DNA from 2 places in the Caballeronia sp. LZ003 genome. Region 2 is predicted to be linked to the other one. Evidence: riboswitches for the same ligand, from Rfam matches in the RefSeq annotation. Region 2 holds a riboswitch; the other holds the start of a gene.
The links. A riboswitch is a leader RNA that binds a small molecule or an ion and turns the genes downstream of it on or off. The one in region 2 is predicted to bind thiamine pyrophosphate.
Positions count from the first base shown of each region.

Region 1: another riboswitch for thiamine pyrophosphate. It lies ahead of thiC (phosphomethylpyrimidine synthase ThiC); the one in region 2 lies ahead of QCE79_RS12870 (FAD-dependent oxidoreductase).

Region 1 covers NZ_JARUXJ010000001.1:1,046,475-1,057,981, forward strand. The annotation lists gene QCE79_RS04820 (FUSC family membrane protein) at 1-1,487, opposite strand, end outside; gene arfB (alternative ribosome rescue aminoacyl-tRNA hydrolase ArfB) at 1,700-2,107, shown strand; gene QCE79_RS04830 (hypothetical protein) at 2,163-2,687, opposite strand; gene QCE79_RS04835 (DMT family transporter) at 2,807-3,733, opposite strand; gene QCE79_RS04840 (L-lactate permease) at 3,831-5,432, opposite strand; gene QCE79_RS04845 (hypothetical protein) at 5,661-5,807, opposite strand; gene QCE79_RS04850 (hypothetical protein) at 6,076-6,621, opposite strand; gene QCE79_RS04855 (glycine zipper domain-containing protein) at 6,829-7,041, opposite strand; gene thiC (phosphomethylpyrimidine synthase ThiC) at 7,262-9,193, opposite strand; TPP riboswitch at 9,371-9,510, opposite strand; gene QCE79_RS04865 (EamA family transporter) at 9,812-10,750, shown strand.
Region 2 covers NZ_JARUXJ010000001.1:2,841,501-2,853,007, reverse strand. The annotation lists gene QCE79_RS12890 (glutamate synthase subunit beta) at 1-196, shown strand, start outside; gene QCE79_RS12885 (DUF1828 domain-containing protein) at 260-1,045, opposite strand; gene QCE79_RS12880 (hypothetical protein) at 1,047-1,529, opposite strand; gene QCE79_RS12875 (ABC transporter ATP-binding protein/permease) at 1,669-3,411, opposite strand; TPP riboswitch at 3,660-3,787, shown strand; gene QCE79_RS12870 (FAD-dependent oxidoreductase) at 3,990-5,132, shown strand; gene thiS (sulfur carrier protein ThiS) at 5,151-5,348, shown strand; gene QCE79_RS12860 (thiazole synthase) at 5,375-6,184, shown strand; gene thiE (thiamine phosphate synthase) at 6,181-7,245, shown strand; gene QCE79_RS12850 (ABC transporter ATP-binding protein) at 7,343-8,158, shown strand; gene mlaE (lipid asymmetry maintenance ABC transporter permease subunit MlaE) at 8,155-8,922, shown strand; gene mlaD (outer membrane lipid asymmetry maintenance protein MlaD) at 9,027-9,593, shown strand; gene QCE79_RS12835 (VacJ family lipoprotein) at 9,605-10,534, shown strand; gene QCE79_RS12830 (phospholipid-binding protein MlaC) at 10,659-11,288, shown strand; gene QCE79_RS12825 (STAS domain-containing protein) at 11,285-11,507, shown strand, end outside.

The sequences.
Region 1 (11,507 bases), 1.8 Mb from region 2:
CTCGCCGCATAGTTGAAGAGCAGCAGGCTGTAGCTCATCACCATCGACGCGAACATCACGATGAGCAGAATGTGCGGCTCCTTCACGAGCAGAATCAGCGCGATGGTCAGCGCGCAGCCTATCGCCGTGCCGATGATCCGCTGCGTGTTGCGCTGCTTCGTGAGCGAATAGCCGGGCTTCAGAATGATGACCGTGGTCATCACGATCCAGTACGCGTTCGTGAGCGGCAAGAGCCGTCCCAGCCAGAAGCCGATGCCCACCGCGATCGTGACCCGAAGCGCGTGCCGGAAGCTCGGCGAGGCCATCGTGAGATTCGAGAAAATCTGCATGAACGGCACGCGCCGGCTCGATATGAAACGCGACAACGCATGGTCGATCTGCACTTCGGTTTCGATCAGGCTCGCGTCATCGCGCGTGCGGCGGCGCATCTTGTCGATCAGGCGCGTGGCGCTCCACAAACGGCGGAACACCGCCGCCGCGGCCGCGTAGGCTTCGGCGTTCTTCTCGGGCATGCCGTGCTTGCGCATGAGTTCGAGTTCGTACTCGATAGCGCGCAGCTCCGCCTTCATGCTGATCTGCCTGGGCGCGGAACTGTTCTGCAATACGGCCAAGCCGATTTCTTCGAGATCCGCGCTCGCCTTGCGCATCAGGTCGCGATAAAAGATCAGCACGTCCGAGCCCGCGAACGTCTTGCGCACGAGCGGATAGTCCGTATGCGCGCCGACGAAGAACTCGTGCAGATCCACCACGTTGATGAACAGATTGAAAAGCCGCGCGCGCCGCGCGTCGAGCTTGCGGCTTTTTACTTTCGGCAGATTGCGCAGCACGATGTCGCGCGCGGCTTCCTGTTGCTCCACCGCCGCAATCTGCTTTTCGATCAGCTTTCGGTAGCATTCGTCGAGATCGGCGTCGTTGTCATAAAACTCGGCGCGCGCCTGCAAGTACTCCGCGCAACTGAAGATGCTCTGCGCCAGTGCCTGCTGTTCGATGCGATACACGAGCAGCCGGCTCACGAGCGTGGCCCAGTACGTGTACCAGAGGCCGCCCAGCAAGATCCACGACGCGTTGACGAGCGCCTGCATCGGCGTGAAGTGCTCTTCCAGCGTGACGACCATCATGAAGAGCGTGGCGAAGCTGATCTGCGGCCAGCGGTTGCCATAGACGACGATCAGCGAGAGCACGAAGGTGAGCGGCACGACCGTGAGCCATAGCGTCAACGGATGCGCCGTCGCAATGCCCGTGGCGAGCGCCGAGAAGAAGCCGATCACCGTGCACGCGAGCATCTCGTTGTGCTTGTATTTGAGCGGACCCGGCATGTCGACGACACACGCGCCAAGCGCGCCCGTCGCGATGGTGAAGCCCAGCTCGCGATTGTGAAACACGATGAGCATGAGCACGGCGGGCAGCGACACGCCCAGAGCGATCCGCAAGCCGCCGAAGAAATACTGGCTGTAAATGAACTTCCTGATTTCGAACGAATAGCGCATCGACTTCCTGATTTGACGCTCGTTATGACCACGGGCGAAGCACGCTCCGGACCCAGGCGGTCAGGCGGGTTGAGTCTATCGCACTTGTCATGCACTTATAACTCACTTGCGCTTCGTTCGGAACTCGGCCGAATGGCCAGCTTTTCGGCGCCTCGCGGCCTTTGTTATGCTCACGTGAAAAGCGCCGAACACATCTTCAAGGGAGCCCACCGATGAGCGACAGCATCGCCGTGCCGCCGCACGAGATCGAGCTGACGGCCGTGCGCGCGCAGGGTGCGGGCGGGCAGAACGTCAATAAGGTATCGAGCGCCATTCATCTGCGCTTCGACATCCGCGCATCGTCGTTGCCGGAGCACATCAAGGCGCGGCTGCTCGCGCTGTCGGATAGCCGCGTGACGCGCGATGGCGTGGTCGTCATCAAGGCGCAGGAATATCGGACGCAGGACATGAATCGCGCGGCGGCGCTCGCGCGGCTCGACGAGCTGATTCGCAGCGTGAGCATCGTGCGGCGCAAGCGCATCGCGACCAAGCCAACGCGCGGTTCGCAAGTGCGGCGCGTCGAAGGCAAGGTCAGGCGCGGGGCGATCAAGGCCGGGCGCGGGCCGGTGCACGGCGACTGAAGCGGGGATTCAAGCGGGATTCGAGCGCGATTCGAGCGGGAGTTGAAGCGGCGCGTCAGCCGTGCTGCTCCGCGGGCGATACATCGAGCGGCCCGAGCATGATCGTCTTAAGCCTGCCGCGTCCGAGCACGCGCGCGAGTTCCGCGAAGACGCAATAGTTGAAGACGAGCGTGACGAGCAGAATCTGCACGGCCCAGAATTGCGGCCAGTTCAGATGGTCCAGCAAGTCCTGGTGCGCGGCCGCAAGACTATGCGTCTCTTTCCAGAACTCGAACAAGCGCTCCAGATAATGAAGCACCAGCGCGACGAGCGTATAAATGACGGTTTTCCATCCCGCATTCCAGATGAGCGGGCGCTCGGGATAGCGATTGATGAACGGAAGCATATCGGCGAGTAGAACCGCCTTGCCGAGAATGAGCGAGGCGACGAGCACGGATGCCGACGCGGGAATCGACAGGCCGGCGCCTTTCACCATGAGCGCGTGCACGACCATCACCACGTGCAGCACGACGAAGAAGAACAAGGTGGGCGGCAGCATCTTCATCAATTCGTGCCTGGCCTTCGCGAAAAAGTCGTGCATGGTCTGCTCCAGGAAACGCATGGATGCGCATGCCGGCGCGTTGCACGAAATGCAACGCGCATCCGAACAATTCGATGAATCTCGCACTGCGGCAGCGGCTGCGCTGTTTGCAGTCTAGTTCAGCCTACGAGCTTGCGGCGTCCTGAAAACGGCAGGCGCTTGATCGCGCCGGTGGCGAGCGCGGTGCCCGCAAGGACGACGGCACAGCCTTCGAGCATGACGAGCGACACCCGCTCATGCAGAAACAACGCGCCCCACAGAATGCCGAAGAGCGGAATGACGAAAGTGACGGTCATCGCGCGCGCGGGACCGACGACCGCGACCAGATGGTAGTAGATGAAGTACGCGATACCCGTGCAACCCACGCCCAGCGCGAGCACCGCCGCCCATGCAGGCGCGGAGACCGGCGCGGCGGGCCACGTGACGAAGGCGATAGGCGCGAGCACGAGCGTCGCGCCGATCATGCTGCCCGCGGCGTTGGTCATGGCATCGACGTCCATCAGATACTTTTTCGCGAAGTTGCCCGCAACACCATATAGCGCCGATGCCGCGAGCGCCGCGGCCGCCGCCAACACGCCCGCCGCGCCCGATCCCGCCGATCCGGGCGAGCCTTCTATCTGATTCCACACGAGCAGCAGCACCCCCGCGAAACCGATCGCCGTGCCGATAGTGCGCAAGGTCGTGAGGCGGTCCTTCAGCCAGAGATAGGCGACGAGCGCGCCCCACAGCGGCGTCGTCGCATTGATGACGGATGTGGCGCCGGCCGAAAGCGTCAGCTCCGCATAAGCGAAGAGGCAGAACGGCGCGGCCGAATTGAGAATGCCGACGATGAGTAGCGGTAGCGCACGCTTGCGCATGATCGCGAGACTGCTCGAAAACTGGCGGCGGCCGAGCAGCATGGCGACGAGAAACACGGCGCCGATGCCGACGCGCAAGGCCATGAGCGGCGCGACGCCGAACTCGGCGACGCCCACGCGGATAAAGAGAAACGACGCGCCCCAGAGCGCGGCGAGACAGACGAGTTGCAACAAATTGACGGGTGACATGACGATGCGGACTTCAGTGTTCCAAGGAAAAGTCCGCGCATGTTAGCACCGCGCCGCGTGCCGTCGGTCATCGCGCCGATGAGACCGCAAGGAACAATCAATGTGGCGGAATCATCCACGTCAACACGTTCTGCTGCAGCCACACGAGAATGCCGAGAATGATGGTGAGCAGAATCGAATGCTTGAAGGTGCGCGCGAAAACGAGTCCTTCCTTGCCCTTGAGTTCGGTCGTGGCGACGCCCGTCGAAATGTTTTGCGGCGAGATCATCTTGCCCATCACGCCGCCGGACGAATTGGTCGCGGCCATCAGCACCGGATTGAGATTGAGTTGATGAGCGGCGACCACCTGAAGGTTGCCGAAGAGCGCGTTGCCCGAGGTATCGCTGCCTGAGAGAAACACCGCCACCCAGCCGAGAAAGGCCGACACGAGCGGGAAGAACGGCCCGACCGAGGCCACCCCGAGTCCGAGCGTGTAGTTCATGCCCGAGTAGTTCATGAGATACGCGAGCCCGACGATGGTCGCCACCGTGAAGATGGCAATGCGCGTTTGCACCCAGGTATCGACGATAGCGTGGCCGAACTCGCTTGCCGGCAACTTCACCAGGAGCGCGGTGATGATGGCCGCCACGAGAATCGCCGTGCCGGTGGCGAGCGGCTGGAAGTCCCAGATGGCGCCGTAAGGCTGATTGTAGAGCGTGATGTAGACCGCCTTGTCGAGCCCCGGCCACGGGATCTTCACGTCGCCGATGAGGAATATCTTGGCCACCGTCCAGACGATCACCACGACCGAGACGACGATCCACGGCATCCATCCCTGAGCGGCCGAGACGTTGCCGCGCGTGTTGGCGAGGCGATCGACGTTCACCGCGAAGCGTTCGTCGGGCGCGGGCTTCCAGACGCGCAGGAACGCTATCGTGAGGATCAGCGAGACGAGCGAGGAGAGGACATCGGTGAGCGAATAGCTGATGTAGTTCGACGTGACGTACTGCGTCAACGCGAACGCGCCGCCCGAGACGAGCAGCACGGGCCACACGCGCAGCATGTTGCGAAAGCCCGCGTAGATACCGATAACATAGAACGGCAGGAAGAACGCGAAGAACGGCAACTGGCGGCCGACCATCTTGGCGAGTGCATCGGTGGGCAAATGCGTGACCGCGCCGAGCACGGTGATCGGTACGCCGAGCGCGCCGAACGCGACTGGCGCCGTGTTGAAGATCAGCGTGAACGTGAGCGCTTCGAGCGTCGGAAAGCCGAGCAGAATCAAGAGCGAACTCGTGATGGCGATCGGCGTGCCGAAACCCGAGATGCCTTCGAGCAATGCGCCGAACGAAAAGCCGATGACCACGAGCACGATGCGCCGGTCGTTCGGCAGGTTGTCGATCATCCACACGCGAAACGCTTCGAAGCGTCCCGAGCGTTGCGCGACGTTGTAGAGCAGGATCGCGGAGAACACGATCCACATCACCGGCCAGAGCGCGAACACGGCGCCGGCCGCGATGGAGTCGAGCGCGAGTCCAACCGGGAAGTGCCAGCCCACCATCGCGATGATCAACGCGACGATCAGTCCCGCAAGCGAAGCCTGCCACGCGGGACGGCGCGCCCAGCCGAGCATGACGAGTACGACGATGATAGGCAACGCGGCAACGATGAAGGAGAGCGCGAGCGAACCCGCGATAGGCGTGAGGATCTGATGGAACATCGGGTCTCCTGTTTCTCTATTCTTGGATGGATGCCGCGGTCTTCGCTGCTGGTTCGAGTGGTATCGAAGACTTTAAGCAACCGCATAACGCGCTCACTAAGAATAGGGCGAGGATGGCCCTCGTCAAGGCTTGAATATTGGCGTAAGGATGCCGGATGGAAGCGGAAAGGGACGTGACGCATCTGCTCCGTTCGGACGCTTGGTCACGCGTTTCGCGGGATGCGGCGCTCAGCTCTCGACGGTCGCTGGAGTAGCCGTTGTTTGTTGTGCCGCGCTGGAATCAAGACGCGATGCCGGCACTTGGCGAAACACCCAGAGCGCGAGCAGCCCAAGGGATGCGACCATCCACAGCAGGAAAAAAGCGAAGGCCATCATGTCCAATCCCCGAGAACGATAGGTAACGCTTGGGCTGCCACCCGCGCTGTCCGATAAGTAGGGATACCATTTAGCGATAATCGTGCCAAAGCACCGGCGTAATGCGCCAGGGCCTTGTCGGATAAGGAAAGTGACCGATCGTACAGAGCGGCAAGGCAAGCGAATTGCTTCTGCATTGCCGGAAAATGTTTCAGAGTTGTTACTTTTTTCGGTAATAGCGGCGCAGAATGCGACATCGACGCCGCATTCGAGCGTGGGGTTTCATTATTCAATGGCCATGGCCGCCACCGCCATGTCCACCGCCGCCTTGCCAACTGCCACCGCCGCCGTGCCATCCGCCGCCACCGCCGTGCCATCCACCGCCGCCGCCATGCCATCCGCCGCCATAGCCGCGTCCCCAGCAACATCCGCCGCCGCCCCAGTAGCCGAAGCCGATCGACACCGACGGATAACCGTAGCCGTAGTAACCGGGGTAAGCAGCATATGCGGGATAAGCGGCGTAAGCGGGATAAGGTGCGTACGCGTAAGGATAGGGATAAGCCGGCGCATACGGCGTGCTCGTATAGATCGTCGAGTAGTCGACTGTCGGCGCGGCCACTGCGTACTGAGCTTGCGACGGCGCGTTCGCGGCACTGACGCCCGAAGCACCTTGCGCCGGTAACGCGAACTCACGTTGCGTGTAGGCAGCGGGAACCGGCGGATAGTAATAAGCGGGGTAGTCGGGATACGGCAGGTAGCATCCGCCGAGAAGCAATCCGGCAGCAAGCGAAACGGCCGCTGCCCTGTAACCGAAGATGATGCGCGGGGAAATCATGATGCTGCTCCTTGCTTGCGGCTTGCCGGACTCTACCTATGCGATTGCGAGGAAGGGTCCGTTAAGAAGGAGCTTACTCGATCGTTGCGGCGTGCGCGTCGCGCGTCCGCTAACAAACCTCGGCGTGTATCAATCCTGAAACAGCCCTCGATCGAAGCGGCGGCAAGCATCGCTGCTTGCCGCATAAGATGGCTGTGGATCGCCCGCTTACTTCCCGACTTGATTGCCGATAACCCCGCCTACTGCCGCGCCCCCCAACGTCGATAACGCGCTTCCGCCGATCACGGCCCCACCCGCGGCGCCAACACCAGCGCCAACAGCCGTATCGCGTTGACGCGTCGTCATGTTGTCGCAGGCCGTGAGTCCGGCGAGAAGGGAAACGACCACTGCTGCGGCGCCGATTTGTTTGATGATTTTCATGTCGACTCTCCAGAACGATTGATCAATGAAACGGCCGCGGCTTTGCCCACGCGTCCTGCCGTTCGATCACGATCTGGCTTTCATCGACGGACGCCGCAACGTTTTTTTCGCCGGTTCGTTCGCTTATCAGCAGGAAAGATGCCCGAAACGGTGCACGCGCGCGCCATGCAAAAACGGCCTGCAAGGAAGCACAGGCCGTTGCGTACAGTCAGCGTTTGCTTCAGGTCGGCTGATAAATCTCCGCGCCCTTCTTCACGAACTCGATGGCCTTGGTCTGCATGCCCTTGGCGAGCGCATCGCTTTCGGAGACGCCTTGCTTGGCCGCGAAGTCGCGCACGTCCTGCGTGATCTTCATCGAGCAGAAGTGCGGGCCGCACATCGAGCAGAAATGCGCGACCTTGGCGGAATCCTTCGGCAAGGTTTCGTCGTGAAACTCGCGCGCCTTGTCGGGATCGAGGCCGAGGTTGAACTGGTCTTCCCAGCGAAACTCGAAGCGTGCCTTGGATAGCGCGTTGTCGCGCACCTGCGCGCCCGGATGACCCTTCGCCAGATCGGCCGCGTGCGCCGCGAGCTTGTAAGTGATGATGCCGGTCTTGACGTCGTCCTTGTTCGGAAGTCCGAGATGCTCCTTCGGCGTGACGTAGCAAAGCATGGCGGTGCCGAACCAGCCGATCATCGCCGCGCCGATGCCCGAGGTGATGTGATCGTATCCCGGCGCGATGTCGGTGGTGAGCGGCCCGAGCGTGTAGAAGGGCGCCTCGTCGCACCGTTCCAGTTGCAGGTCCATGTTCTCCTTGATGAGCTGCATCGGCACATGGCCGGGGCCTTCGATCATCACTTGCACGTCGTGCTTCCACGCGATCTGCGTGAGTTCGCCGAGCGTCTTCAGTTCACCGAGCTGGGCTTCGTCGTTCGCGTCGTAGATGGAGCCGGGACGCAGGCCGTCGCCGAGCGAGAACGAGACGTCGTACTGCTTCATGATCTCGCAGATGTCTTCGAAGTGCTCGTAGATAAAGCTTTCCCGATGATGCGCGAGACACCATTTCGCCATGATCGAGCCGCCGCGCGAGACGATACCCGTCATGCGGTTGGCCGTCAGCGGTACGTATTGCAGACGCACGCCCGCGTGAATGGTGAAGTAATCGACGCCTTGCTCGGCTTGCTCGACGAGCGTGTCGCGAAAGATTTCCCAGGTCAGGTCTTCCGCCTTGCCGTTGACCTTTTCGAGCGCCTGATAGATCGGCACCGTGCCGATCGGCACCGGCGAATTGCGGATGATCCACTCGCGCGTCTCGTGAATATGCTTGCCCGTGGACAAGTCCATCACCGTGTCGCCGCCCCAGCGGATCGCCCAGGTCATCTTGTCGACTTCCTCGCCGATCGACGAACTCACCGCCGAATTGCCGATGTTCGCGTTGATCTTCACGAGGAAGTTGCGCCCGATGATCATCGGCTCGCTTTCCGGGTGATTGATGTTCGCGGGGATGATCGCGCGGCCGCGCGCCACTTCATCGCGTACGAACTCGGGCGTGATGGCCTTCAGGGCGTCCTTGTCGAAAGGCACCGCGCCGAACGACTGGCCGGGATGCTGACGGCCCATCATCGCGGCGAGTTTTTCGCCGTTCGGACCGCTCGTCTTGAGGCTTTCGAGGTATTCGGCGCGGCGCTGATTCTCGCGAATGGCGATGTATTCCATCTCCGGCGTGACGATGCCCTGCCGCGCGTAATGCATCTGCGACACGTTCTTGCCGGGCGTCGCGCGTCGCGGATGACGATGCAGATCCGGGAAGCGCAGCTCGGCCGTTTTCGGATCGGCGGCGCGCTCGCGGCCGAATTCGCTCGAAAGACCCGCGAGTTCCTCGGTGTCGCCGCGCGCTTCGATCCAGCCGGCGCGCAACGCGGGCAAACCGGAGCGGATGTCGATCTTCGCGTCCGGATCGGAGTAGGGGCCGGACGTGTCGTACACATACACCGGCGGATTCTTTTCGCCGCCGAAACTGTCGGGCGTGTCGGACTGCGTGATCTCGCGCATCGGCACGCGGATGTCGGGCGTCGAACCCGTCACGTAGACCTTGCGCGAGTTGGGCAGCGGCGCGATGGCGGCTGCATCGACGATGGCGTTTTCGGACAGGAACTTGGGATTCGCATTCATGTGCTGTTTCTCCTTTTCAGTCGCAGGGACGGTAATTGACAGCGAGCACGCGGGCGATCGAATGAACGACGAACAAACGAACGCCGGCGAGCTCGGCTGATTCAGGAGCTAGACAGGGAGGAACGAGATGGAAAGGTGCGGGCCCGAGAAGACGTGGCGCGTGAGAGAGATACCGTGCGCCGAGGCCCGAACGCTTCCCTGCGCTGGCATTATCCAGATCAGGTTCAAAGGGTATTTCTCACCCACATTGCACGGGCCATTCAGTCGACGCAGCCGGACGAATCGCGATGTGCAACGCAGGACCCCCGCGTTAGCAGGCGTCACCATACATCGTGGCGTGGCATCTTGGCAACCGTTCGCGAAGTTTGCGCTGAAGCGCAGGCGCTTACTGCATAATGGCGAGCGCGCGATTTTCGGTACTTACCCGGATGTCGTCAGCAGTCGCCCCGCCTGTCGCTTCCGCACTTCTTTCGCTCCGTCATGCCGTCCATCGTCAGTCCCGCCTCGTTCGTCACCTGGCGCGCGCGTTCTTCAAGCTCATGCCCCGTTCGGTCGATTGGCGGCAGTCCCCATTGCAAGTCTCTTGCCCCGATCCGGGCGCGCTTCGCGGAGTAATGCATGTCTGCCGTACCTCCGCGTCTGCCGCTCGGTTTTCCCGACCGCTTTCCGTTTCGCGCTCCTCGCAGCCTCAAGGGACGCGTCGCGCTCGCGTTGGCCGTCGTTTATCTCGTGTGGGGATCGACGTATCTCGGCATTCACCTGGCGCTCGAATCGTTTCCGCCGCTCATGCTCGGCGGCCTGCGTAACCTGTGCGCTGGCGTCGGTCTCTTCGCGATTGCCGTGCATCGCAAGGCGGTGTGGCCGACGGCGCGTGAAGTACGGAATGCAGCGATCGTCGGGACTTTGCTCGAAGGTTTGTCGAGCGGGATGATGGCTTACGGCATGCGCACGGTGGGAACCGGCACGGCTGCCGTGATGGTGGCTACCGTGCCGCTCTTCGCGACGATCTTCACCGCGCTTGCCGGGCGCAGTGTGGCGAAGGGCGAATGGTTTGCGGTGGCGCTGGGTCTCGTGGGTATCGTGTTGCTCAATCATGGCGATCCCTCGCCGAGCTCGACCGTCGGCACGCTTGCCATCTTGTGCGCGGCAATTTTTTGGGCGGGCGGGGCGCATTTGGCAAGCCGTCTTTCGCAGCCTTCCGATCTGCTGATGTCGACTGCGTTGCAGATCGGGCTTGGCGGGCTTATCGCGACTGTCATCGCGTTCGTGTCAGGCGAGCGCCTTGGCACGATGAGCATGGGCGCGGGGTTTTCGTTCTTGTATCTCGTCGTGATCGGATCGATGGCCGCGTATGTCGCTTATAACTTTCTCATTCGGAACACGAGCACGATTGTCGCGACGAGTTGTCTTTACGTGAATCCGGTCGTCGCGGTTTTATTGGGCGCTTTGTTGCTTGGGGAAATCATCACGCAGTGGACGGTTGTTGCCACGGTCGTGATTTTGATGAGCGTTGCGTTGTCGTTTTGGTTTGATTATCGGCGGCGGGAGTTGGTTTGAGCGCAGGAATCTGGCCTTGTAGGCAAGGGCTGTCGAATAAAACTGAATCGCCGCCCGACGCTTCTTGTAAAGATAGCAACTATCGTAGATAGGAATCGGGACTAGCTTGACTTGACTTGACTTGTTAGAAAAAGCACCGTGGTCCGTTACGTCATCAGTTTCATTACCTAAGAAATCTCGCGCGCTTCCGAGCCACCATCCCCCTTTCTCATAGCACGCCGTAGCACGAACCGCCGCGAGTGCAACTAGTTAGCCGCGAATTCGAATGGTCTCGATCAGGTGATGGACGCTTGAGCTAAAACAGCTTGCTGTTTCCTCTACCGACGCGTTATAGCGCGATCAGGTGGCGTCCAATGAAAAGCTTGCCGGGCACTTCCTCCCGCGTCTGCACACGACGTCCGTCACACGATAGGCGTCTGAAAATAACTCATGTCACGTGAATGAATGGCGCGCTGTAGCGACCACATCCACATTTATATTTAGCTTCTTTGAGCGATTGTTTTTTAAAAAACGTAGCACATACTTGTGTGCATGGAGCTGCGTTCATGAAGACATAATGCTGCATGTCCGCTATGCAAGGCGCAATGGCCCCCTCCGGGTGTAGTCCCGATAGACTCAAAAATAAGCAAATTCGAAAAATTTGAAGCGTTGCTTCATTGCTTTCAATTACATTGGTTATAGTGTTTGGAAGCAGGTTGATTAATCGAGTAAGAGCAGGACCTTCAAAATTCCTCGGTATCCGCTTTGGCTCCATCCC
Region 2 (11,507 bases):
CGACAAGGACGCGCGCGGTAACGTGCGCGCCTCGACCGAAGGTGACAAAGCGTATTACACGTCGGTGGACAAGGTGTTTACCGCGGGCGATATGCGGCGCGGTCAGTCGCTCGTGGTGTGGGCGATTCGCGAAGGGCGCCAGTGCGCGCGGTCGGTGGATGCGTATTTGATGGGCAGTAGCGAATTGCCGCGATAAGAGAGCGGGGTTGATGGGAGAAAAGGGCGGGCCTTTGGGGTTCGCCCTTTTTTGTTGGCGGGGTTATGCCGTTCTCAGGCGATGGCGGATTTTCTTTTCGAGTGCGCCTTTCGCGTCGAGCGAGTCCACCATGTCGTTGGCGGCGTTCATCAAACGACGTAAATCACCGCTTGGTAACGCGCTGGCATCCTGAAAAACCACGATCGAATCGAACGACTCGATGTGCTGATCGATATGCTGAAGGACGATAGTTGCCAGCCGCGCTCGTTCCCGCGTGGCGACACCGAATACGAAAAGAGGTGCGCGGCCGCCTCTGAGCGAGAAGTCGATTGGGTAGTCAGCGGCGTCGGGAACTTGCGGCGCCAGATAGTTCTCGAGCACGTTGTCTACTCCGACAATCTCTATCAGATGACGCTTCAGGTCGTCGGAAAAAGTCGATGCGACACGTGACTTGTTCCATGTCTTTAGGTCGTTGACGCGCACCAAGGCTTGATCATAGCGAAGCAAAGACATGCCGAGTGAAGTTTCGTCTGACTCGGACACGATCTGCCCATCTTCTCCAAGGCGCGCGCCGTATTCCGCCAGCATCTTGTCCAGCAGCACACGGCGTGGACCGCGCGTGAGAAGAGTAGCGTCGGAGTCGTAGGAAATGCGCATCAACGTCGTGCCCGCATCTTCGATGAGCCAGCCGCCCATCGTTTGACGAAGCCAGACCGTCACGTAGTCGCCATCCGGTTCCAGCAGCGGCATGGACAAGCGAAGCGCATCACCGTCTTGTGCCACGTCCAGCTCGGAACACCATGACTCGCAGAGCAGTCGTTTAACCGTATCAGGTGCGTCGCGCAGCATGTCAGAACTCGAGCTCGGATTGAAACGGGTTGTAGTCAAGCAAGTCGACGCTGCAATCCCTGCAGAGACAATCAAATGCTCCCTCAACCGAATTGTAGTCGTAGACCGATTCAGCATAGCCGTCCGGATCGTGGCCGGCACGCATGTATCGTTCGGTGGCGACATGCTTGTGACAGCCTAAGGGAACCTTGACGCGCTCGATAACATTTCTGTGCCCGTGATAAGGACCGTTGTAACGCACGAGCACAAGGGTTGCATCAGGTGACCACACACGCGCGAGACCGACTGAAAACGCACTGGCTCTGGTCAGCGAGACGCGAAGAAAGAGCCGATAAACCTGTGTCATATCGCGTGCATCGTGGAGCACGTAATTCTTTTCGCGGTGACCGCCTTTCGTTACCCACCGCGCCCCCTTGTTGACGATGGATTTTGGCGCGTGGCGCATCGATGCGAGATCGTCGTCTGTCAGTAGAAGGAAGTCCATCGATTATTTGTGACTGTCTGCCGTAACGCTTCGAAGTCTATGACGTCGCGCGCAGGGCAAGTTACTCACCGCCACAAATAAGAAAAACCGCACCCACAATTGCTCGCGGATGCGGTTCTTCATTCAGCAAGAGACGGAATCAAGCCTCCGCCATCGTCCTCTCTATCTCGATCCGATAATCATGGAACAGCGCCACCGACTCCCGGTGCGCAACGCTCAAAATCGCCGCCTTCGGCAAACGTTCGACGAGCGTGTTATAGATATGCAGTTCGTTATCCGCATCGAGCGCGCTGGTGGCTTCGTCGAGGAACAGGAAGTCGGGCTTGTGCAGCAGCACGCGCGCGGCGGCAAGACGCTGTTGCTCGCCCGGCGACAAGCTGCGCGCCCAGTGCGCACTTTCTTCCAGGCGGTCGCCATACTCGGCCAGATTGCACAGACGCAGCGCCTCGCGCGATTCCTCGTCGGTGAAGGTGCCACCCGGCGACGGATAGCTCAACGCCGCGCGCAGCGTACCGATCGGCAGATAGCTCACTTGCGGGATAAACAGCATCTTCGCGTCGACGGGTGCGTCGATACTACCGTCGCCAAACGGCCAAAGGCCCGCCAGAGCCCGCATCAGCGTGCTCTTGCCCGCGCCCGACGGCCCGACTATTAGCCAGCGCGATCCCGGTTCTATCGTCACGTCGCCCACGCGCGAAAGCGGCGTGCCATTCGGCAGTGCGAGCGCAAGCCCCTTGGTCTTCAGCGCTTTCGTGCTCGTGTAATGCAGGTTGATACCGCCATGCGCCGTTGCCGGCGACGTTTCCTCGCGGATATGCGTCGAGCGCATCACACGCTTGAATTCGCGCAGACGATTCACCGTGGCGCGCCATTCGACCAAGGTCGAGTAACTGTTGATGAACCAGGAGAACGAATCGCTGACCGTGCCGAACGCCGATGAAATCTGCATCAAGACGCCGAACGAGAACGCGCCCGCGAAGTAGCGCGGCGCGGCAACCATGATTGGGAAGATGATGGCGATCTGTCCGTAGAAACTGAGCACGAAGGTCATGCGCTTCGTGTACTTCATGATCATCCACCAGTTGTCGCGAATGCGCTGGAAGATGGTCTTCGCGTTGGCCGTCTCGGTGGCGATGCCATCGTAAAACGCGATCTGCTCGGCATTCTCGCGCACGCGAATCAGCCCGAAGCGGAAATCGGCCTCGACCTTCTGTTGCTGGTAGTTGATCGACACCAGCGGATGTCCGACCTTCTGGATGATGACCGAGCCGATGATCGCGTAAAGCGCCGCCGCCCAGACCATGTAGCCGGGAATGACAAGCGGCGTGCCGAATGCCGTGATGGTCAGCGCGCCCGCGAGCGTCCACAAAATGGTGATGAACGTGACGAGCGTGACTAGCGTGGAAAGCAGATCGAGCGACAGAGACAGCGTGGTGGTCGCGAAGGATTGCAGGTCGTCGCTGATCCGCTGGTCGGGGTTATCGGCGAGACGGTCGCGTTCTATGCGGTAAAAAGCGCGGTCGCCGAACCACTGTTCGAGATACTTGTTGGTCAGCCACTGGCGCCAGCGGAAGCCGAGCATCTGCCGCAGATACCTCCCATAAACCGCGAGCAGAATGTACGCGAAGGCGAGGCCGGTGAAGACCAGCAGAAGGTGCGGAAAGTCGTGGACGTTCTTGTTCTGCAGCGCGTTGTAGAACGCCGCGCTCCAGCTGTTGAGCCGCACGTTGATCCATACGACCGTCATGTTGATCGCGATGATGGCAACAAGCAGACCCCATGCGAAGCCGCGCTCCTCCGAGACCCAGTAGGGCTTGATGAGGCTCCACGCAGAGACCGTGTCGGCTTGTTGCTGCGTGTTTTCCGGTTGAGAATTGGCCATGACCTTCCTGATGATATGCCGGTCCGAGTTACGAATGGACGCACCGCGCCGCGATACTCACACGCGCAGCCTCTTTCCTGTCCCGCAGATTGTTCAGAGGTTCCCTTAACTGCCGCTTAATTCCGTGCTCATTCGCACAACCATGCGGAGAACCATGCTCGCGGCATTGTGCCAGAGTGCCGACCGAGGCGACCAAAGGCGGGGAATCCCGGTTTGCAGCGGCTTTGGCTTTCATGGTCTAATGATCTTCGACGAAACAGGGGTGCTTCGCGCGCGATGTCATCGAATTATCGGTGTGCTGGCGCGGCGAGGCTGAGAGAGACCCTTTGCACCCGATCCGGGTAATACCGGCGAGGGAAGTTTCCGGAGAACGCGCGGCCGTCGCGCCTTTCCTCCAGGTTCTTCCATCATCTTTCTTTTCCGCCTGGCGCGCGTTGTTTGCGCTGCCGCTGCCGGGCCGGTCTCTCCTCTGCAAGTTTTGTCTTCGCGTTCGTGCGTTTGCTGCACGGCGTTATCAGTCGTGGATAAGACCGGAGCGGCGCCCAGCCTCGTTTCGATCGACAGGAGACATCGGAAAAGTGAACACGATCCATCAGCCCGCCGCGCGCCGGCCAGACTTCGCCGTCATCGGCGGAGGACTCGTCGGGCGGCTCGTGGCGTGGCAACTCGCGGGCGCGGGCCACGGCGTCGCGCTATACGAGCGCGGCGACGAGGCGGGCACGCAGTCGGCTGCGTGGGTGGCCGCCGCGATGCTCGCGCCGCTCGCCGAGGCGACGAGTGCGGAGCCGCTCGTCGTCGAACTCGGCGCGGCGTCGCTGGAACGCTGGCCGGGGCTCATCGCCGATTTGCCCGAGCCGGTTTACTTTCAGCGCAACGGCACGCTCGTCGTCTGGCACGGCGCGGATCGCGCGGAAGCGCCGCTATTCGAACGCAGGTTGCGCGCCAACGCGCCTGCGAGCTTGCTCGATGGCGGCTTCGTCAAGCTCGCGGGCGCGGAAGTCGCGCAAGCGGAACCCGCGCTCGGCACGCGTTTCGCGCAAGGCTGGCTGCTGCCGCACGAAGGTCAACTCGACAATCGTCAGGCGCTTCGAGCGCTCGCGGCCGGACTTGGGGCGCGCGGCGTGCGCACGCACTGGAATTCTCCGGTCGATGCTCTGCCCGACGCGCGCTGGATCATCGATTGCCGTGGGCTGGGCGGCAAAACGGCGTGGCCCGCGTTGCGTGGTATTCGCGGGGAAGTGGCGCGCGTGCATGCGCCGGGCATCGGGTTGTCGCGGCCGGTGCGGCTGCTGCATCCGCGTTATCCGCTGTATATCGCGCCGAAAGAGGACGATCTTTACGTGATCGGCGCGACCGAAGTCGAAGGCGAGGACATGTCGCCCGTGAGCGTGCGCTCGGCGCTGGAACTGATGAGTGCGGCATTCGCGGTGCATCCGGGTTTCGGCGAGGCGCGCATCCTCGAACTCAATTCTCAGTGCCGGCCGACGCTGCCGGATCATCGGCCGGCCATCGTCTGGGACGGGGCGCGGACCGTGCGCGTGAACGGCCTGTATCGGCACGGCTTCATGATCGCGCCGGAAGTCGCCGATGCCGCCTGCGCACTCGCCCAAGCCATCGCGGGCGGAACCGTCGCGGACGCCGCATCGTTCGCGGATTATCGCGGCGGCGCGCGCTGGTCCGAACTTCTGCATAGCGAACCGGCCATCGCGGCCGCGCTCTAGTCATCGAAAGTCAAAGCCATGAACATCCACATCAATCAGCGCGAATTCAGTCTGACCGATGCCGCCACCGTCACCGACGCGCTCGCCGTATTCGGCGCCAAACCGCCGTTCGCGGTCGCGCTCAACGGACAGTTCGTCGCGCGCGGCGAGCACGGCACGAAGACGCTTCGAGCCGGCGACAAGCTCGACGTCGTGTCGCCCGTCGCGGGCGGCTGAATCTATCGAATCCGAAGGATCGAATCATGACCTCACACACCGCCGCCCATAGTCTTACGCTCTACGGCCAGACGTTCCCGAGCCGTGTGCTGCTCGGCACATCGCGTTATCCGTCGCTGCAATCGCTTTCGGATTCCATCGATGCCGCGCGGCCCGGCATGGTGACCGTCGCGCTGCGCCGTCAGTCCGAGACTGGCGAGGCCGGTTTTTTCGAAGTCCTCAAGCGTCACGGCGTCGCGCTGCTGCCAAACACGGCGGGCTGCCAGAGCGTCGATGAAGTGCTGACCACCGCCTACATGGCGCGCGAGGTTTTCGACACGCCGTGGATCAAGCTGGAACTGATCGGCGACGACTACACGTTGCAGCCCGACCCGATCGGCCTCGTCGAAGCGGCGGGCAAGCTCGTGCGCGACGGCTTCAAGGTGCTGCCTTATTGCACCGAGGATCTCGTGATCGGCCGCCGTCTGCTCGATGCCGGCTGCGAGGCGTTGATGCCCTGGGGCGCGCCCATCGGCACCGGCAAGGGCGTGACCAATCCCTACGGTCTGCGCACGTTGCGCGAGCGGCTGCCAGACGTGCCGCTGATCGTCGATGCAGGCCTCGGCGTGCCCTCGCATGCGTGCCAGGTGATGGAGTGGGGTTTCGACGGTGTGCTCTTGAACACCGCCGTGTCGCAGGCGACCTTTCCGTCGCAGATGGCGCGCGCGTTCGCCCTGGGTGTCGAAGCCGGGCGCACGGCGTTTCTCGCCGGTCCGATGGCCGAGCGCGACAGCGCGCAGGCCAGCACGCCGGTCGTTGGCATGCCGTTCTGGCATCAGGACGGAGGTGCTGCATGAGCTTGCTCGGACACGAAGTTTTCTGGCCGCCGGCGGATGAGTTGACCGAAGTCGCCGAACGTATCCGCGCGCGGCTCGGCGAGTGGCCCGCGCCGCCAACGCGCTGGCGCATCTGCCTGACCGTGCCGGATACGCCAAGTGCGCAGGATCTGCTCGTCGTCAACGAGCCATACGCCGCGGGCAATGCGACGGTGCTGGAAGCGTACGAACATCGCGTGATATTGCTGCATGCAGGCGCGCGCCACGTTCTCGAAGGCGAGCGTTCCGACGACTGGCTGGCTGCGCTGGCGGCGTTCCTCGACTGCAATTTCGAACCGCACGATGCGCTCGTCCTGGCAATGGCATGGCGCGCCGGCGACGAACAGAAAGAAGACGCGTGGCCAAGCGACTTCGACACGTTCCCGCGCGTCGGCGATCTTCCACCCGCGCCGGAGCCTGCTTTTCCCGCTTGCCCGGACAAGCTCGGTCTTTACCCCGTCTTGCCGAGCGCGAATTGGGTCGAACGCGTGCTGGACCTTGGCGTGCGCACGGCGCAGTTGCGCCGCAAGACCACCGACGCAGCGGACCTTCACGGCGAAATCGAGCGTTCGGTCGTGGCGGGGCAGCGGCATCAGGCGCAGCTTTTCATCAACGATCACTGGCGCGAAGCGATCGCCGCACGCGCTTACGGCGTGCATCTCGGTCAGGAAGATGTCGAAACCGCCGATCTGCAGGCAATCGCGCAAGCCGGGTTGCGCCTCGGACTTTCGACGCACGGCTATTACGAGATGCTTCGCGCGCTGCACTTCCGGCCGAGCTATCTCGCGCTCGGCGCGGTGTTTCCCACCACGACGAAAGTCATGCCCACCAAACCGCAAGGCCTGGCGCGGCTTACACGCTACGTAAAGCTTCTGAAAGGACGTGTGCCGCTCGTCGCGATCGGCGGTATCGACGGCAAGGTATTGCCCGAGGTGCTGGCGACCAGCGTAGGAAGCGCTGCTGTCGTGCGTGCCGTGACAGAAGCGGCGGACACCGAAGCCGCCGTCGAGTCGCTACAACAAAGCTTTGCAAATCAAGGGTAAATGTTCTGAAAATCATATCGGGTAGAGCGTAGGTAAAGCACCGATTGCGCGCAGGCCCTATAATTCGGCCTCTTGCGTCCAAGGAATTTCTTACCTCGTGCCAGCTTTCCCCGAGCCCCTGCTAGAGCTTCGCGACGTCGATTTCGGTTACGGTAATCGGCCCGTTCTCTCGAACCTGAACATGCGTTTCACGCGTGGTCAGGTGGTTGCGGTCATGGGTGGCTCCGGCTGCGGCAAGACGACAACCTTACGGTTGATCGGCGGGCTGGTGAAAGCCAGCCGCGGTCAGGTGCTGTTCGCGGGCAAGGACGTCGGCACGCAATCGCGCGACGGTCTTTACGCGCTGCGCCGCCGGATGGGCATGCTGTTTCAGTTCGGCGCGCTGTTCACCGACCAGACCGTGTTCGAGAACGTCGCGTTTCCGCTGCGGGAACACACGGATCTGCCGGAAGAGCTCATCCGCGATCTCGTCCTGATGAAGCTCAACGCGGTCGGCCTGCGTGGCGCGCGCGATCTCGCGCCGTCGGAGATTTCCGGCGGCATGGCGCGCCGCGTCGCGCTTGCCCGCGCCATCGCGCTCGATCCCGAACTAATGATGTACGACGAGCCGTTCGCCGGTCTCGATCCCATCTCGCTCGGCATAACCGCGCAACTCATCCGCACGCTCAACGACGCTCTCGGCGCCACGTCCATTCTCGTTTCGCACGATGTGCCCGAGTCGTTCGCCATTGCGGACTACGTGTACTTCGTCGCGAACGGCGGCATTCACGCGGAAGGCACGCCGGAGCAATTACGCGCGTCGGAAGACCCGACCGTGCGTCAGTTCATCGACGGCACGCCGGACGGTCCCTTCAAGTTTCATTACGCGAGCCAGCCGCTCGCGGCGGATTTCGGCATCGGAGGAAAAGCATGATCAGCGCACTCGGACGCTGGGTGCTCGACGGTTTCGGAACCGCCGGTTATGCAATGCGCATGCTGTTGCGCCTCGTACTCGAATTCTTCCCGCTTTTGCGGCGGCCGCGTCTCGTCACGAAGCAAATTCACTTCGTCGGCAATTATTCGCTTGTCATCATCGCGGTGTCGGGCCTGTTCGTCGGCTTCGTACTCGGGCTGCAGGGTTATTACACACTGAACCGCTATGGTTCGGAGCAGGCGCTCGGACTGCTCGTCGCGCTTTCGCTCGTGCGCGAGCTCGGGCCGGTCGTCACGGCGCTGTTGTTCGCCGGCCGCGCGGGTACGTCGCTGACCGCCGAGATCGGTTTGATGAAGGCGGGCGAACAACTCACGGCAATGGAAATGATGGCCGTCGATCCCATGAAAGTGGTGGTCGCGCCGCGCATGTGGGCGGGCATCATCGCCATGCCCGTGCTGGCGGCCATTTTCAGCGCGGTCGGCATAATCGGCGGGTATGTGGTCGGCGTGTTGCTGATCGGCGTGGATTCCGGCGCGTTCTGGTCGCAGATGCAAGGCGGCGTGGACGTGTGGCGCGATGTCGGCAATGGCGTCATCAAGAGCATCGTGTTCGGCTTCGCGGTGACGTTCATCGCGTTGTTCCAGGGCTACGAAGCACGGCCTACGCCGGAAGGCGTGTCGCGCGCGACCACGAAGACGGTCGTGTACGCGTCGCTCGCGGTGCTCGGCCTCGATTTCCTGCTGACCGCGTTGATGTTCAGCTGATGTCCAGCTAATGAACCAAATGCAAAACGCCCGCGAGGGCGTGGGCGTTGTGAAGGGCACAGACCTCACACGCGCTCTGCGACAAGATTCTCTTTGGGAAGACGATGAAAAAGACTGCTCTCGACTTTTGGGTCGGCCTCTTCGTGGTGCTCGGTTTCGTGGCGCTGCTGTTCCTTGCGCTGAAGGCGGGCAACATGAGTTCGCTGTCGTTCCAGCAGACCTACGCGGTGAAGCTCAAGTTCGACAACATCGGCGGCCTTAAGGCGCGCGCGCCGGTCAAGAGCGCGGGCGTGACGGTCGGGCGCGTCGGCTCGATCAGCTTCGATGGAAATACGTATCAGGCGGTGGTCGCCATCGACATCGACAAGCAATATCAATTTCCGAAAGATTCGTCCGCCAAGATTCTGACTTCCGGTCTGCTCGGCGAGCAGTACATCGGCCTGGAGCCGGGCGGCGACGATCAGATGCTCAAGAATGGCGACACCATCACGATGACGCAGTCCGCCGTGGTGCTGGAAAATCTGATCGGACAGTTCCTCTATAACAAGGCAGCGGATTCCGGCGCGTCGAAATCCTCGGCGGCGCCGGCGGCAACGGCAGCTCCCGCACCGGCATTTCCGGGTGCGGCAAGCGCGATGGGCGCGAGCGCGGCCTCGGGTACGGCTCAATAAGGAGAAACAACATGCACTCGACAGGGATGCGGCGCGCAATCGTTCTAGCGGCAACGGTGGGCATGTTCGGCGGGTGCGCGACAGTGACCACTCCGACCAAGGGCGATCCCTTCGAGAGCTACAACCGGACGATGTTCACGATCAACGACAAGGTCGATCAATACGCGTTCAAGCCGGTGGCGCAGGCTTACGTCTGGGCCGTCCCGGAACCCGTGCGCAACAGCGTCACGAACTTCTTCTCGAATATCGGCGATGTCTACATCGCGGCGAACAATCTTCTGCAACTGAGAATCGCGGATGGCGTGTCGGACATCATGCGCGTCGCAATCAACACGGTGTTCGGCGTGGGCGGTCTGTTCGACGTGGCGACCATCGCCAAGCTGCCGAAGCATTCGGGCGACTTCGGTCTCACGCTCGGCCACTACGGCGTGCCGCCTGGCCCGTACGTCGTGCTGCCGCTTCTTGGACCAAGCACCGTGCGCGATACCGGCGGCCTCGCGGTCGATTATTTCGGTAATCCGCTGAGTTACGTGCAGCCGGATTCCGTGAGCTGGGCCTTGTACGGCGTAAATCTCGTGAACACACGCGCGAACCTGCTGGATGCATCCGACATTCTTTCGGATGCCGCGCTCGACAAATACTCTTTCGTTCGTAACGCTTACCTGCAGCGGCGGCAATATCTGATTACCGGTGGCGAAGGCACCTCGCCCGATTACAGCGAAGCGCCGCTTCCAAACTACGATGCGGAAGGCGCGGAAGCCGCGACTCCGGCGGGCGCTTCGGCGACGGCGGTTCCGTCCGAAGCGGCATCGGGCGCGACGCCTGCTTCTGGAGCCGCTGGCGCGCCGCGCGCAGCGAGCGACACGGGCAACAACACGGTTCCGGGACATCAGTACGTTCCGCCGCGCGCGCCGGGATTCCCTTCGTTCCGCTTGCGTTGAGCGGACTGACGCTAACGGCCGGTAAAATACTTGGCAGCATTTTTTACAGTTTGACAGGCGCGCGGTCTGAACTCGTTCTAGCCAGCGCGCTCAAACTCAAGCCCCTTTTTTTGCAGGATCTGCGATGAAAAAAATCTTTTTGCTTCCTATCTTCGCCATGCTGATCGCGTTCTGCGGCGCGGCGTCGGCGCAATCCGTCGACTCGAGCGCGCCCGACGTGATGATCAAGACCGTCACGCAACAAGTGCTCGACGACATCAAGTCCGACAGCAAGATTCAGTCGGGCGACATCCAGCGCATCACTGAACTCGTCAATCAGAAGATCCTGCCGTACACGGACTTCACGCGTACCACGCGTCTCGTGATGGGGCGCAACTGGAACACGGCAACGCCCGAGCAACAAAAGCAGATCGTCGAGCAATTCAAGATGCTGCTCATTCGCACGTATTCGGGCGCGCTCGCTCAGGTTCGTAATCAGACGGTACAGTACAAGCCGTTCCGCGCGTCGCCGGAGGACACGGATGTCGTGGTCCGCTCGGTCGTGATGAACAACGGCTCGCCGATCGAACTCGACTACCGCCTGTACAAAACGCCGCAAGGCTGGCGCGTGTACGACATCAACGTGCTCGGCGCATGGCTGATCCAGGCGTATCAGCAACAGTTCAACGAGCAGATTTCGCAGAATGGCGTGGCTGGCTTGCTGCAATTCCTCACGCAGCGTAATCAGCAACTCGCGAACGGCAAGGCATCGTGAGCACGCAGGCAAATGCGCAAGTCGCGGGCGGCCGCTTCCAGACGGCCGCCACGCTGACCCACGAAAGCGCGAAGGCTGCGCTCGACGCGGGTTTGTCGCGTATCGCGGCGGGTGCAACTGAAGTCGACTGCGCGCCGCTCACGCATTTCGATTCATCCGCGCTCGCCGTGCTGCTTGCATGGCAGCGCGCCGCCACCGAGCGCGGCACGGCGCTTGGCG